One region of the Streptomyces sp. SAI-127 genome, then DNA from elsewhere that is predicted to be linked to it. Evidence: riboswitches for the same ligand, from Rfam matches in the RefSeq annotation. Region 1 holds a riboswitch; each other region holds the start of a gene.
What was found. Region 1 has a riboswitch for cyclic di-AMP ahead of M2157_RS20465 (transglycosylase SLT domain-containing protein). Riboswitches for the same ligand answer to the same signal wherever they lie in the genome.
Positions count from the first base shown of each region.

Region 2: linked by a shared signal. The riboswitch ahead of M2157_RS40395 (C40 family peptidase) and the one ahead of M2157_RS20465 (transglycosylase SLT domain-containing protein) in region 1 are both predicted to bind cyclic di-AMP.
Region 3: linked by a shared signal. The riboswitch ahead of M2157_RS25105 (M23 family metallopeptidase) and the one ahead of M2157_RS20465 (transglycosylase SLT domain-containing protein) in region 1 are both predicted to bind cyclic di-AMP.
Region 4: linked by a shared signal. The riboswitch ahead of M2157_RS08925 (LysM peptidoglycan-binding domain-containing M23 family metallopeptidase) and the one ahead of M2157_RS20465 (transglycosylase SLT domain-containing protein) in region 1 are both predicted to bind cyclic di-AMP.

Region 1 is NZ_JARXYJ010000001.1:4,505,548-4,509,245, reverse strand. It holds gene M2157_RS20475 (LacI family DNA-binding transcriptional regulator) at 1-225, shown strand, start outside; gene M2157_RS20470 (HAD family hydrolase) at 462-1,274, shown strand; gene M2157_RS20465 (transglycosylase SLT domain-containing protein) at 1,271-1,753, opposite strand; cyclic di-AMP (ydaO/yuaA leader) riboswitch at 1,759-1,932, opposite strand; gene M2157_RS20460 (CocE/NonD family hydrolase) at 2,202-3,698, opposite strand, start outside.
Region 2 is NZ_JARXYJ010000001.1:8,779,387-8,783,084, reverse strand. It holds gene M2157_RS40405 (ATP-dependent Clp protease proteolytic subunit) at 42-677, shown strand; gene M2157_RS40400 (hypothetical protein) at 685-990, shown strand; cyclic di-AMP (ydaO/yuaA leader) riboswitch at 1,328-1,539, shown strand; gene M2157_RS40395 (C40 family peptidase) at 1,543-2,016, shown strand; gene M2157_RS40390 (DUF6328 family protein) at 2,111-2,713, shown strand; partial or broken gene M2157_RS40385 (LysE family transporter) at 2,649-2,846, opposite strand; partial or broken gene M2157_RS40380 (LysR family transcriptional regulator) at 2,962-3,698, shown strand, end outside.
Region 3 is NZ_JARXYJ010000001.1:5,472,403-5,476,100, forward strand. It holds tRNA gene M2157_RS25095 (tRNA-Met) at 83-156, shown strand; gene M2157_RS25100 (PP2C family protein-serine/threonine phosphatase) at 264-1,349, shown strand; cyclic di-AMP (ydaO/yuaA leader) riboswitch at 1,574-1,731, shown strand; gene M2157_RS25105 (M23 family metallopeptidase) at 1,743-2,777, shown strand; gene M2157_RS25110 (aldo/keto reductase) at 2,842-3,698, shown strand, end outside.
Region 4 is NZ_JARXYJ010000001.1:1,880,365-1,884,062, forward strand. It holds gene M2157_RS08915 (SGNH/GDSL hydrolase family protein) at 1-150, opposite strand, end outside; gene M2157_RS08920 (DUF6250 domain-containing protein) at 293-1,012, opposite strand; gene M2157_RS08925 (LysM peptidoglycan-binding domain-containing M23 family metallopeptidase) at 1,292-2,236, opposite strand; cyclic di-AMP (ydaO/yuaA leader) riboswitch at 2,241-2,410, opposite strand; gene M2157_RS08930 (alpha-galactosidase) at 2,708-3,698, opposite strand, start outside.

The sequences.
Region 1 (3,698 bases):
AACGTCCTTCAGCAGGCCGGGCGTTCGGTCCCCGGCGACATCACCGTGGGCGGCTTCGACGACTCACCCGCGGCCACCGCCGGCGCCCCCGCCCTCACCACCATGCGCCAGCCCTTCGACCGCATCAGTGCCGAGATGGTCCGCATGCTCCTCGCCCAGATCGCCGGCGAGGACACGGCCGGGGTGATCCTCCCGACCGAACTGGTGGTCCGGGACTCGGCGTAGGCGTTCCGCCGGCGGCGCGGTGTGACGGGTGAGCCGTACGACGCAGGTGGGGGCACGGCGACGCGGCGCACGCCGGCCTGGCCGTTCCGCACCGCTCCCCGGCCGGCCGCCGCGTCAACAGGGCGGAGCCGCACGGGACATGCCCAGGAACCGGAACTGCGGTCAACGGATGTGAAAGCAGCAGCCGTCCGGTTCGCGTCGAGTCGCAGGGGGCCAACCATCCGTATTCTCTGATCATGGCCGCCTCCCCCGCATATTCACTCATCGCCACCGACCTGGACGGCACGCTGCTGCGCGCCGACGACACCCTCTCCGACCGGTCGTTGGCCGCGCTCGCACGGGTGGCCGCGGGTGGGGCCCAGCATCTCGTCGTGACGGGACGGCCGGCACCCAGAGTGCGGCCGCTGCTCGACGACCTGGGCAGCACGGGGCTCGCGGTGTGCGGGCAGGGCGCGCAGGTGTACGACGCCGGCGCCGACCGTCTGCTGTGGTCGGTGACCCTGGACCGGGAGCTGGCCGAGACCGCGCTCGGCAAGATCGAGGCCGAGGTCGGACAGGTGTACGCGGCCGTCGACCAGGACGGTGTCGACGGGCTCACGCTCATCGAGCCGGGATATCTGATGCCCCATCCGACCCTGCCGGCCGTGCGGGTGGGCCGGCGCGACGACCTGTGGTGCGAGCCGATCAGCAAGGTGCTGCTGCGCCATCCCTACCTGTCCGACGACGAGTTGGCGGTGACGGCGCGCTCGGTGGTGGGCTCGCTGGCCACGGTCACCATGTCGGGGCCCGGGACCGTCGAACTCCAGCCATGTGGCATCACCAAGGCGACGGGCCTCGCGCTGGCCGCCGAACACCTGGGCCTGGGGCCGGAGATGACGATCGCCTTCGGGGACATGCCCAACGACATCCCCATGTTCGACTGGGCGGCCCACGGCGTCGCGATGGCCAACGGGCACCCCGAACTCCGGGCCGTGGCCGACGAGGTGACCCTGTCGAACGAGGACGACGGCATCGCCGTCGTCCTCGAAAGACTGTTTCCCGAGGCCTAGTAGGCGCCCCAGACATTGTCGATGGACCCGTACCGCTGGGCCGCGTAGTTGCAGGCCGCGGTGATGTTCGCGACCGGGTCGTACGGGTCCCACGACGTGTTGGCCACGTGGTAGGCGTTGAAGGTCGGGTCGATCACCTGGAGCAGGCCCTTGGAGGGGGTGCCGGCGGCCGCGTTGGAGTCCCAGTTGTTGATGGCCCAGGGGTTGCCGGAGGACTCACGGATGATGTTGCGGTAGATGCCGTCGTAGGAGCCGGGAATCCCGTGCTCCGCCATGACGGCGAGGGAGGCGCGGATCCAGCCGTCCAGGGTGTTGGGGTAGCCGAGCGTGGCCGCGGTCTGCATGGGCGGGGTGGCCGCCGACGCGCTGGTCGCGCCGATGAGGGGGAGCGCGAGTACGGCGGCTCCGGTGCCGGCGACGGCGAGCTTGCGGACGAGACGGCTGGTACGGGTACGTCGGTGCTGAGCGGCAGCGGACATGGCGAAGTTCCTCTCCGGCGCCTGCGAGGTGAGCTGTCGGGTTCGGGCTGGAGTTGCCCGGACACGCCTACGAAAGGCGTGACTTCACCCCAAGCCGTACCGGTATGTCCGAAGACGCCCGGTCCGGCGGCTTACCTGGGTCCCCCGCTCCTGCCCTGGTTTCTCGGTGGGTGTACGGGCGGTGGCAGGATTCGGCGTCCGCCCGACAGGCCGGGAACGTATGCGAGAGCACATGTCCGGAACAAGTGGCGAATTCACATGCGATGCCTATTGACCTTGGTAGGAGGCATTTGGGGCACTTGATCCTTTGCGGTCGCCAAGCCTCAACTGAGGTTTCGGCAAAGGTGGATCGGCAGATTCCGGATCGGCGTCCGTCCGCCTGTCCGCGTGGGCCAAGTCACAGCCGAGCGCAAGAGGTGTAAAACGGTCAAGAGTGCCCAACTCGTGGTCAACCGGCCGTCCGTGGGATCCGCTTCTCCCATGTCCGGTGGAAGACCACCTCGCCGCCGTCGGTGCAGACGACCTCGTTCGAGGTGTGGAAGTCCGTCGCGTCGCAGGTGATCTCCGAGCGGGTCCGGACGGTCGCGTCCCAGCCGAGCTCCGGGCGGTGCAGCCGGATCGACCAGTCCGAGCGGGTGCGGGCGGACAGCGGGTCGTTCTCGTCGATCGTGTACGTCTCCAGCGCGTCCTCGGTGCACTCCAGACCGTCGGGGTACACGCGCGTGCCGCCGTACCGCGGGTCGACCTCGAGACGCCACTCACCCTTGGCCACGTCACGGACGACCAGGCGCTCGGGGCGCGGCTCGTCGAAGGTCGCGGGGTGGCTCACGCCGAGCGGCTCGGACTGCTCCGGCTCCTCGAACGCGATGTCCGAGGAGGCTTCACGCGCGCGTACCGGCAGTTCGAGGAAGCTCCCCGCAGGCTCCAGCGCGAATCCCGCCTGCGAACCGGGCTGCGGCCAGATCCACGGCCAGTACGCCGAGGAGACGGCGAGCCGGATGCGGTGGCCGGGCGGGAAGGCGTGCCCGACGCCGTTCAGTTCAAAGCTCACCTCCTGCGTCGCGCCCGGCTCCCAGGGCACGGCCCGGTCCCGCCCATGGCGTGCCGAGAGGTTCAGCACGCCCCGCGTGACCAAGGTCGACGACCCGTCCGGGGCGACATCGCACAGCCGCGCGACGACCTGCCCGCGCGTCACCTCCGAGGTCACCCTGAGCCGCACCCGCGGCCGTCCGAGGACCCACGTCTCCACACCCACCGCGAACTCGAAGCAGGCCGAACGCGCGTCCTCCTCCCGCTGGTCCGGCGGCAGGTCGGCGTCGTTCCCGACCGGGAAGAAACGGCCTGCGTCCACGCCCGTGTGCTGCGGGGAGCGGACCAGGACGGGGGGACCCTGGAGGCCGTACGACACCGTCGTCACGTTCGGGGAAGGCCACGCCGGCTCGCCGACCCAGCGGCCGGGCAGGGTGTCGTAGACCGTGGCCGGGGGGTGGGAGTCGCTCACGTAGGCCCTCAGGAGCGGTTCCCGCATGACGCCGGTGTCGACGCCCTTCAGGTGCTGGTCCCACCAGCGCAGGGTCTCCTGGAGGAAGCCGATCGCCGGGCCGGGCGGCAGGCCGCGGTCCGGGTACTGGTGGGACCACGGACCGATGAGCCCCCGTACGCGCTCGACGGGCAGGTGCTCGACGAGTCTGAGGACCGTGTCGCGGTACGGGTCGTGCCAGCCGCCCACCGCGAGGACGGCCGCGACGATCGCGCCGTAGTCCTCGCAGACGCTGCCGGCGCGCCAGTAGACGTCGCGCGTCTGGTGGTCGAGCCAGGTGTGGAGGAACGGGTCGACCTGTTCGAGCCGTCCCAGCCACATGTCCCGCCACACGTCGCCGACATGGAGCGGATCCGGCGGCCGGGAGGCGAAGGCGAGCATCGTCGCCGCCCAGGCGTGCATGTC
Region 2 (3,698 bases), 4.3 Mb from region 1:
TACATTTTTTACAGACAGCTTGCCGCGAGGAGGGGTACGCCATGGCCCGACCCACCGCCCGTTACGTCCTGCCCGAGTTCCACGAGCGCACGAGCTCCGGGCACAAGACGATGGATCCGTACTCGAAGCTGCTGGAGGAGCGGATCGTCTTCCTCGGGACCCAGATCGACGACATCTCGGCGAACGATCTGATGGCGCAGTTCATGTACCTCGAGTACCAGGACCCGGACCGGGACATCTCGCTGTACATCAACTCCCCCGGCGGCTCGTTCAGCGCGATGTCGGCGATCTACGACACGATGCAGTACGTCAGCTGTGACGTGGAGACGACGTGCCTCGGGCAGGCCGGCTCCTCCGCGGCCGTGCTGCTGGCCGCCGGCACCCCGGGCAAGCGCTCCGTGCTGCCGGGCGCGCGCGTGGTGATCCACCAGCCGGCGCTGAGCGAGCCGGTCCAGGGACAGGCAAGCGATCTGGCCATCCAGGCCGACGAACTGGTCCGGGTGCGGGCCCGCCTGGAGGAGATGCTCGTCCGGCACACCGGGCGCAGCCCCGAGCAGGTGAGCGTGGACATCGAGCGGGACAAGATCCTGGACGCGCAGGGCGCCCTGGACTACGGACTCGCGGACGCGATCGTCCCGAGCCGCAAGTCCTCGCGCCCCACGCCGGACGCGAGGTGAGCCGTAGATGGTGCCGGACCTTCCACCGCTGCCCGCGCTCACACGCGCCGAGGGCGAGCTGATCGACCGTTATCTCGACGTGGTCGACCTGCTGGGCCGGATCAACCCGGCCCGGCGCGAGGACACCTATGGCGGACTGCGCGCGGCGCAGGCGCTGGTGAGCAGGGCGGCCGAGCTGCGCGACGCGCTCGTGCTGATGCACGGCCGGGGCGAGCGCGAACTGCACGCCGCGACGCTGGCACGCGCGCTTCGGGTTCTGGACGGCGAGCGGCGCACGTCCCGGGTCACCGTGCCGCCGGAACCCGGCAATTGACGCACCGACAGCCTTTCCGGGCGTCCCGCGGTCTGACGGGGCGTCCGGAGGGCCTTTGAAACGGACCAAACGACGTACCACCATTTGCAGGAGGCGCGGCTCCTTTTTCGCGACCCCTCAAGTTGCGCAACGCGCGTAGTACGGGAGCGGAATGAGGAGTTTCTGTGCTGGTCCGGGGGGCCCCGGGGCCCTCGACACCCCTTCGTTCGAAGAGGTGTCCACCCGAACGGGTGAGTGGTGAGTAACAACACAAACCCCCGGTTCCGTTGGGTTTTTGGGACATCCGTGCGCCAAGATCCCTGTCTGACGACAAGCCCCCGCCACAGCGGCGGGGCGGTCCGGGCGGACGCCGAGTCCTGCCGCCGCCCGGATGACCGGTCGACAGAAGTGGATCGGCAGGAGTGGAGGACCCAGGCACGACGGGTCGCCGGGACGGTCACGCCATGACCGGGCCGAGCAGCCCTTGGGGTGAAGCCGCGTCAGCGGCCGGGCAACTTCGCCAGCCCGAATCCGACAGGTCATCCTTCACAGGCGGCTGACGAAGGGTTGCGCATGACTGCGCTCAATCGTGTCCCGTCGCTGATGGTCCGGGCCGGTACGGCCTCGGCCTTCGCCATCGCCGCCGTGGGCGGCTCCGTCGTGGTCCCGGGTGTCGCAGCCGACGCCGCCGCCGCGACGCCGGCGACGAAGGCACTCAAGGTCGCGGCCTCCAAGAAGGGCTCGCCGTACAAGTACGGCGCCACGGGACCCCGCCGCTTCGACTGCTCAGGGCTCACGCTGTACTCGTTCAAGAAGGCGGGCAAGAAGCTCCCTCGTACGGCGGCTCAGCAGTACAACAAGACCCGCCACATCGGCGCGGGCAGCCGCAAGGCCGGCGACCTGGTGTTCTTCCACTCGGGTTCGAACGTCTACCACGTCGGCATCTACGCCGGGAAGGGAAAGATCTGGCACGCCCCGAAGACCGGGGACGTGGTGAGGCTGCAGAAGATCTGGACCAAGAGCGTCTGGTACGGCCGGGTCAAGTGACGCCCCCGAGGGGGTGGCGGCGACCTGACCTCCCGCCGCCCCCTCGGGTCTCCCGGCACGCGTGACACGGGCTCAGGTGGTTACCCGTGGCGTCATGGCCGACCACCGCCCGTGCACCGCCCGCAACGAGACCCCGCTGGAGCGCGCCGACCGCAACTTCGGCGAGCTGCTCCAGGAACTGCGCGTCACCCAGACCGGGGTGCAGATCCTCTTCGCCTTCCTGCTGACCCTGGCCTTCACCCAGCGCTTCCCGTCCCTCGACACCTTCCAGCGCGCCACGTACGTCACCACACTGCTCCTCGCGGTACTCGCGGCGGCCCTGTTCACCGCGCCCGCCGCCCTGCACCGCTCGCTCTTCCAACGCGGTGCCAAGGCCCGCATCGTGCAGGTCTCCTCCCGGCTCGCCACGGTCGGCATGGGGGTTCTGGTGCTCGCGTTCACCGGGTCGGTGCTGCTCGTGGTGGACGTGACGACGGGCCGGGCCGGCGGAGTGGCCGCGGGCGCGGCGACCCTGCTGGTGTGCCTGGGCCTGTGGGGGCTGCTCCCCCGGCTGGTCCGGCGGGCGGGACTCGCCGAAGAACGCAGGACAGCACAGCCGCACCCGGCGCCTCCGTCGGCGAAGCGCGAGGTGGTCAGGCCGCGAGCAGCGGCTCGGCCAGGAGCATCACCCCGAGAACCGTCAGCGCGCCTGCGGTGACCCCGGCGACGGCCCGGGCCGCCCGCGGCCTGCGCAGCCACCTCCCCAGCCGGTCCACGAGCACGGCCACCCCCGGGAACCACACCAGCGCGAGAACGACCACGATCAGCGCGAGCAGCAGCGTCCTGGGCAGCGCCCGGAACAGCGCGGGCACGGCCGTGAGCACCGCGGCAACCCCGGCGAGGGCTACGATCCGTCCCTTTATGCGGGCCGGCCTGCCGCGAGAGAGCCGTCAGCAGGTATGTCGAATCACCTGGGTCTCCCTCAAGCACCCCTTTGGGCAGGCCTCGGTCCGGCTCGCCGCCCTGGATGCCGTCGCGGAGAAACGGGCTCGATCACCCGGGCCGCCGAGCGCCTCGGCTACAGAATGCGCCCACCCTCTCCCGACGGCCGACCAAGCTTCTCGTACGTCGCCACCGCGGCGCGCGGCTCACCGGTGCGGGTGAGTTGCTGGTGGCGCGGGCCCGCCGGGTGCTGGACGAGCTGGACCGGGCCCGGCATGAACTCGCCCGGCTGACCGGCCTGTCCGGTGGCACGCTGAGGCTGGGCACCTTCCAGACGGCGGGCATTCAGCTGCTGCCGCCGGTGCTGAGCACGTTCCGCCGGGCGTACCCGGACGTGGAGCTGTCGGTCGCCTTCCACGAACCCACGGCCGGGATCACCGCGGTGGCGGCCGGCGAGATCGACCTGGCGCTGACGCACGCCTACGAACCGGGCGAGCCCCCCTCCCTGCCGGCCACCCTGAGCGCGGAGCCTCTGATGACCGAGGAGCTGGTCCTCGTCACGGCCTCCGGGCATGCCCTCGCGGGCGGCTCGACGCGGCTGCCGCTGGCGGAACTCGCCGGTGAGCCGCTGATCAGCATGGCGCCGGATCATCCGGCCCGGCGGGAGGTGGAGGCGGTGCTGGCCCGGTCCGAGGCCACGCCGTCGGTGCTGGTGGCGACCCCGGGATACGCCCTGGTGTGCGCGCTGGCCAGCGCGGGGC
Region 3 (3,698 bases), 970 kb from region 1:
CCGGACCGACCGTCACTCCCGGCCTCCGAAACAACCCTGGCGCGAACCACCCCGCGGATGACGTATGCTGGTTACACAACGACGCGGGGTGGAGCAGCTCGGTAGCTCGCTGGGCTCATAACCCAGAGGTCGCAGGTTCAAATCCTGTCCCCGCTACTCACGGCTCAGGGCCGGAGTCCAGTTACTGGACTCCGGCCCTGAGTGTTTCCCCCGGTCGGGCCACCCGGCTCGCCCCCCGCTCCCGCTCGGGGAAACCTGGAGGCGTGGAGCAGGAGGGGCCGATCTCGTACGCGCGCACCTTCGTCCGCCTGCTCCCGGCGCTGCTGCTCGTCGCCGGGGCGTGCTACGACTACCTCACCCCGTCCCAGTTCTCCGCCGCGCCCCTCTTCACCGCCGCGCCTCTGGTCGCGGCCCCGCTCTACTCCCGGCGCGGCACCGTCCTCACCGGCGTCGCGACCGTCCTCGTCGTCCTCGCGGTCCACCTGCGGCTCGGCATCGTCCTCGAAGTCGACGCCGTCACCGAGACTGTCACCGTGATGACGGTCTCCGTCCTCGCGGTTCTCATCAATCTCCTCGTCCGCCGCAGCAGCGAACGGCTCGCCTCCCAGCGCGAGATCGCCGAGGCCGCCCAGCGGGCGGTGCTGCCCGGGCCCGCCGGGCGGATCGGAGGGTTCGACATCGCGGTGCGCTACGAGGCGGCCCAGGCGGACGCCTTCATCGGCGGCGACCTGTACGCCGTGCAGGACAGCCCGCACGGCGTACGGATGATCGTCGGGGACGTGCGCGGCAAGGGGATGGGGGCGGTGGCGGCCGTCGCGATCGTCATCGGGGCGTTCCGGGAGGCCGTCGAGCAGGAGACCACGCTGGAGGCCGTCGCCCAGCGGCTGGAGCGGGCGCTGACTCGGGAGGGGACGCGGCGGGACAGCGTCGAGGTCTTCGAGGGGTTCATCACGGCCGTCCTCGCCGAACTCCCGCACGGCGACGGGGTCGTGCGGATCGTCAACCGCGGGCACCCCCCGCCCCTGTTGCTGCACGCGGACGGCACGGTGCGCGCGCTGCCCGCCCAGGACCCCGCGCTGCCGCTCGGCATGGGCGACCTCGGCACCTGGCCCGACCGGGGCGAGGAGTACGGCTTCCCCGGCGGGGCCACACTGCTGCTGTATACGGACGGACTGTCCGAGGCGCGGGACCGGCAGGGGCGGTTCTACGACCCCGAGGCGCGGCTGGCCGGCCGCGCCTTCCGGGAACCCGGCGCACTGCTCGCCGCCCTCGTGGGCGAGGCGCGCCGGCATTCCGGTGGCTTCCTCGCCGACGACCTGGCGCTGCTCGCCGTACGACGGCCTTTGTGACGTGGGGTGAGCGGGTGAGCGCCCTCCGCATAACCACTGACGCGCAGTCAAAACCTGTGAGTTGCCTGAGGCGAGGTCAACTCGCCCGTTTTTCACCGTTCATGGGCCGTAAGTCCAGCGGGATTTCGTTAATGATCAAGCGGAACAGCTTGGAATCGGGCCCCCGGGTCTATTAACGTTCGATAACGCAGCGCGGTCGTCCCAGCCGTCACAAGAGACGGCTCCGTGCTCACGCGCCGAATTCCGCTAGGAAACCGGGGAACCACCAACTTGGGGTGAATCGCGCGTACACCGCCGTGGCAGCACGGCGGGTATACGCGCGTAGGAGACCTTCCTGCTCCGAACCCGTCAGCTAACCCGGTAGGCGAGAAGGAAGGAAAGGAGTGCGCCCACGTGGCGAACCCGCCTGCCCCTGAGGCCCCGTTCGAACCCGGTCAGCGCAGTACCGACACACTTGTGTACGGCGGCTACCGCGCCGACGACGAGGCCCCGCTGGGGGAGTGGAACCCCACCGAGGAGACCCTCCCCGCCGTACGTGGCCGGCATCGCGTCGCCAAGCAGCGTGGCGGAGGATTCGCCCGCAGCTCCACCGTTCTGGGCGTCGGTGTCATAGCCGCCGTCAGCGCGGGCGGGATGGCCAGCGCCAACACCGGCAAGCCGCCGGTCTCCATCTCCATGCCCGACCTGCCCTCCGTGGGTTCGCTCATCTCGGACGACTCCGACTCCCCCGCGGACGACACGAGCGCCTTCAGCAGCGTCGGCGCCACCACCGCCGACACCGCCAAGGGCACCTCGGACGCCGGTGAGGCGCTGCGCTCGCGCATCCTGGCCCAGGCCGAGCGGCAGCAGGACCAGATCGACACCAAGGCCGCCCAGGCCGTCGCGGCCGCCGCCGAGAAGGAGGCCGACGCGGCCGCCGCCCAGGCGGAGAAGGACGCTCAGGAGAAGGCCGCCGCCGCGAAGAAGCAGGCGGAGGAGGAGGCCGCGAAGAAGGCCGAGGCCGAGCGCCTGGCCGAGCTCGCCAAGCAGTTCACGCTGCCGACCTCGTCGTACACCATCACCTCGACCTTCGGTCAGGCCGGTTCGCTGTGGTCCTCCGGCTACCACACGGGCCTCGACTTCGCCGCCCCCACGGGCACGCTCATCAAGGCCATCCACAGCGGCACCATCACCGAGGCCGGCTGGGCCGGTTCCTACGGCTACCGCACGATCCTGACCCTCGACGACGGCACCGAGCTGTGGTTCTGCCACCAGTCCTCGATCAGCGTCAGCGTCGGACAGAAGGTCAGCACCGGTGACGTCATCGGCCGCGTGGGCGCCACGGGCAACGTGACGGGTGCGCACCTGCACCTCGAGGTCCACCCGGGCGGCTCGGCCGACGGGATCGACCCGATGGCGTGGCTGCGCGGCAAGGGTCTCAACCCCTGAGGTTTACGGTGATTTTGCGGGCGGGCCGGAAGGCGGGCGTCCGGTGCGTGCGTTGACGTAGGACATGACTGTCTCTCCGCTTCGCAAGCTCGGCTCCTCCGACCTCGAGGTCTTCCCGCTCTCCCTCGGCGGCAACGTGTTCGGCTGGACGGCCGACGAGTCCCAGTCCTTCGCCGTCCTCGACGCGTACGCCGCCGCGGGCGGCAACTTCCTCGACACGGCCGACTCCTACTCGGCCTGGGTCGACGGCAACTCCGGCGGTGAGTCCGAGACCGTGATCGGCAAGTGGGTGGCGGCGCGGGGCAACCGCGACGACGTCGTCATCGCCACGAAGGTCAGCCAGCACCCCGACTTCCCCGGCCTGACCGCCACCAACATCAAGGCCGCCGCCGACGCCTCGCTGCGGCGCCTGGGCACCGACCACATCGACCTCTACTACACCCACTTCGACAAGACCGAGGTGCCGGTCGAGGAGATCATCGGCGCGCTGGACGAGCTGGTGAAGGCGGGCAAGGTGCGGGCGATCGGAGCCTCCAACATCTCCGCCGCGCGCCTCGCGGAGTCCCTGGCTTTCTCGGACCGCGAGGGCCTGGCGCGCTATGTCGCCCTGCAGCCCCAGTACAACCTCGTCTCCCGTGACACCTACGAGGGTGAGCTGCAGGCGGTGGCCGCGCGCGAGGGCCTCGCCGCCGTCCCGTACTACGCCCTCGCCTCCGGGTTCCTCACCGGCAAGTACCGTCCCGGCGCGACCGTCGACAGCCCGCGGGCCGCGGCGGGCGCCGGCAAGCACCTGGACACCGAACGCGGGCAGAAGGTGCTCGCGGCCCTGGACGACATCGCCGAGGCCCACACCGTCCCGGTCGCCACGGTCGCCCTGGCCTGGCTCGCGTCCCGGCCGACGGTCGCGGCCCCGATCGCTTC
Region 4 (3,698 bases), 2.6 Mb from region 1:
GAGATTGCTGTACCTGAAGTCGCCCTCGGGCCGCCGGTCCGCGAGAAGTACCGCGAACCGGTCGGCCCATCCGACGAACGCCCCGTCGGGGCCGGGGTCGCCGACGCCCTCGGTGAAGCTGTCCCCCACCGCCACGTACGACCCGATCACTGAACTGCCGTCATCCTTCGAATCGTCTGCCACAGCCGTTCATGATTCACCTTCGAATGTGACCTACGCGACCGTAGGAAGGGCTTGACGGGCGGTGAGATAAGCCACGCTTAAAGTGTTCGCCAAACAAGGAATAGGTCTCTCATCGCGAACGTTGACGCTGCGACCGCCATACCCTGAACTCGCTGATCCGGAAGTGGCTCCAGGTGGTCCGGAACGCGAAGTGCCCCGTCGTATAAGGCTCCGGGTCGGTGTAGTCGAAGACGAGCCGCCCGTTGTCCCACCACTGCACCTTGGAGCCGTCGGAGACGATCCGCACCCGGTTCGGCTCGTTCGCGACGAGCAGCGGCTCGGTGTAGTCGTAGATCAGCGGCCGCACGCCGGACTCTCCGACATATCGGCGCAGCCGTGTCGTGGTGTTGTAGTTGGCGCCGTAGCCCGAGTAGTACGTCTTCAGGTAGTCGTACTCCGCGAGCGCCCCGCCCCGTCGGGTGGCGAAGAGGTCGTCGGGGGACCGCACGTCGACCGCGTTCCAGAAGTTGTTCAGATCGGACACCCGGTCGTTGGCCCCGCCCTCGGAGACAGGCGTGGCGGTGTACTCCAGGACGTACGGCCCTTCGAGCGGCTGCCTGAACCAGATCGTCGCGCCGGCGGGCACGTCGACCTCCAGTACTCCGCGCTGCGCGGTGACCGTGCCGCCCTGCTCCAGTTCGACGGCCCAGCGGCCGAGACCGTGACGGAAGTCGTCGTGCGCGATGAGGCGACGGTGGCGGGGCGAGGCGCTCGCGGTGGCCGCGGGGGCGAGGGCGGCCAGGGCGGCGCCGGCCGCGAGGGCTCCGAAGGCTCTACGGGTGGTCGTCATGCGAGAGCGTTCCTTCCGGGGACGGCTGAGAGTGGGTCGCAGAGAGCCGCGCACGGTCCGGGCGCCCCGGTGGTGCGGCAGCCGGAAAGCCTAGAAAGCGCTTGCCCTGCGGCGGAGTTCACTCTGTCCCCACCCTCCCCCACCTGTCGACGCCCTGAGCGCGCCTGCCACAAGAACGCAATGAAGTGATCATGAAGGCGCAGAGCCGCTCCGAGTGGGAACACCGAAGGCCGGACCCGGGGATCGGGGTCCGGCCTTCGGTGGCACAGGGGGGCGTTGTCAGCCGACGGCGACGCCCTTCGAACGGAGGTAGGCGACCGGGTCCACGTCGGAGCCGTAGTCCGGCGTGGTGCGGATCTCGAAGTGCAGGTGCGGGCCGGTGACATTGCCGGTCGCGCCGGAGAGGCCGATCTGCTGACCCTCGGTCACGGTCTGGCCGGCCGAGACAGAGAGCTGGGACAGGTGGGCGTACTGCGCGTAGTAGCCGTCGTTGAGCTTGATGACGACCTGGTTGCCGTAGGCGCCACCCCAGCCCGCGGAGACGACCGTGCCCGCGCCCACGGCCTTCAGCGAGGTACCGGTCGGGACGACGAAGTCGACGCCGGTGTGGTAACCGCTGGACCACATGCTGCCCGCCACGCGGTAACCGGTGCCGATGGTGGCGCCGGTGACCGGCAGGGTGTAACCGCTGGAGCTCGTGGTGTTCGAGCTCTGGGTCGCGGACGTCGACTTCGAGGACGACTTCGACTCCGCCTTCTCCGCCTTCTCCGTCTTCTTCGCCTTCGAGGAGGACGAGGGAGCGGAGGACTCGGTCTTCGTCGTGCTCGTCCTGGCCTTCTTGCCGATCGAGAGCTTCAGACCGGGGTGGATCAGCGACGGGTCGTCCCCGATGGCCGAGCGGTTGTCGGCGTACAGCTTCTTCCAGCCACCACTGACGTTCTGTTCATCGGCGATCTTCGAAAGATAGTCGCCGGCGCGCACCGAATAGGTGCGCACCGTAGAGGTCTTCGCGGTGTCCTTCTTCGCGGCCGTCTTTTCGGCGGACTTCTGCGTGACCGGAAGCGACTGAACGGCCTTTTCCGATACGGACTGGGGGGTGGCGGCGTGAGCGCCGGTGGCCCCCATGAGCGGGAGGGCGAGAGCGGCGCCTCCGGTTCCGGCGACGGCTATCGAGCGGGCGAAGCGCTGGGACTTCGGACGGCGGTGCTTACCCTTCGCGGGCATGGTGAATTCCTCTCCGGCGCCTGCGAGGTGAGCTGTCGGGTGCGGGCTGGAGATGCCCGGCCGCGTCGAGACGCGACTTAACCCCAAGCCGTTCCGGAGACCGGAACAGGCGGAACTACCTGTGGGTCCCCCGCTCCTGCCGTGCACGGGTGTGTGAGTGAGCGGAATCCGTTCGGCGGCAGGATTGGGCGTCCGACCGGATCGGTGGCGAACGTAAGCGAACAAGACGCAAAGGGACAAGTGAGAGGTTCCCTGTGCGCGCGTTTCTCTTGATCCCTTATGAGAATTACCGGTCACCCTGCGTGAATCGGACGCCCGTAACCTGGACCGAATCCCCTTGAAAAACCTGCGAATTACGTGAACATGACGGGCGACACACCGTCACGGATATGACGCTCCTCACGTCACGAATTCACAGGAACCCTGATTCCGGAAGGAGTTGGAAGGAAGCTATTAATTCGGGCAGAAGCCCTAGATGCGGCGCAGTCGGATAACCGTCGCATCGAGGTCGCCACGCAAACCGGTACGAAGGCCGTGATGCAGCAACACGGCCCCTCGGTGCACTTCGCCCGTTTCGGGGCATTCGTACGACGCTGTCGGGTCAAGTCCGCGCAGCCGCAGCGCCGGGACGGGCTCGCCGTACTTCTGCGCCTGGAGCCAGGCGAGGACCACGGTCTCGTCCCCGAGGACGTACTGCACCGCGCTCAGTCCGCCCCGCGGAGGCCGCAGCCGGTAGAGCTCGCCACGCTGCACCAAGGGCCGGATCTCCTTGTAAAGGGCCACCCACCGCCCGGCCTCGGCGAGCTCCTCCTCGGTCCACTCCGCGAGGTCACCGCCGACCCCGAGCACTCCGGCCATCGCGCTCACGAACCGGAACCGCAGCGAGCTCACCCGGTCGTTGAGCTGGGTGTTGGGGCTGTCGGTGACCCAGGCGGCCATCACGCGCGCGGGGTGGATCTGACTGAAGCCGTACTGAATGGCGAGGCGGTCGAGCGGGTCGGTGTTGTCCGAGGTCCACACCTGGTCGGTGCGGCTGAGCACCCCGAGGTCGATCCGGCCGCCGCCACCCGAGCAGGACTCGAAGGCGACGCCGGGGTGGGCTTGCCGCAAGCGGTCCAAAAGGGCATAGAAGCCGTGGACATGGTCGACCCACAGACGCTGCGGATAGGGGTCGCCGGGCCAGCCGGCATCCGTGAAGCAGCGGTTGAAGTCCCACTTCACATAGTCGATCGGGGCCGAGGAGAGCAGGGTGTCGAGCTGCCCCCACAAATACTCCTGGACGTCCTCACGCGCGAGATTCAGCACGAGCTGATTGCGGAACTCCGTCCGCTTTCGTCCGGATTGGTACTGCACCCAGTCCGGGTGGGCGCGGTACAGCTCGCTGTCCGGGTTGATCATCTCCGGCTCGACCCAGATGCCGAACTGCATGCCGAGCCCGTGCACGTACTCGCCGAGCGGCTTG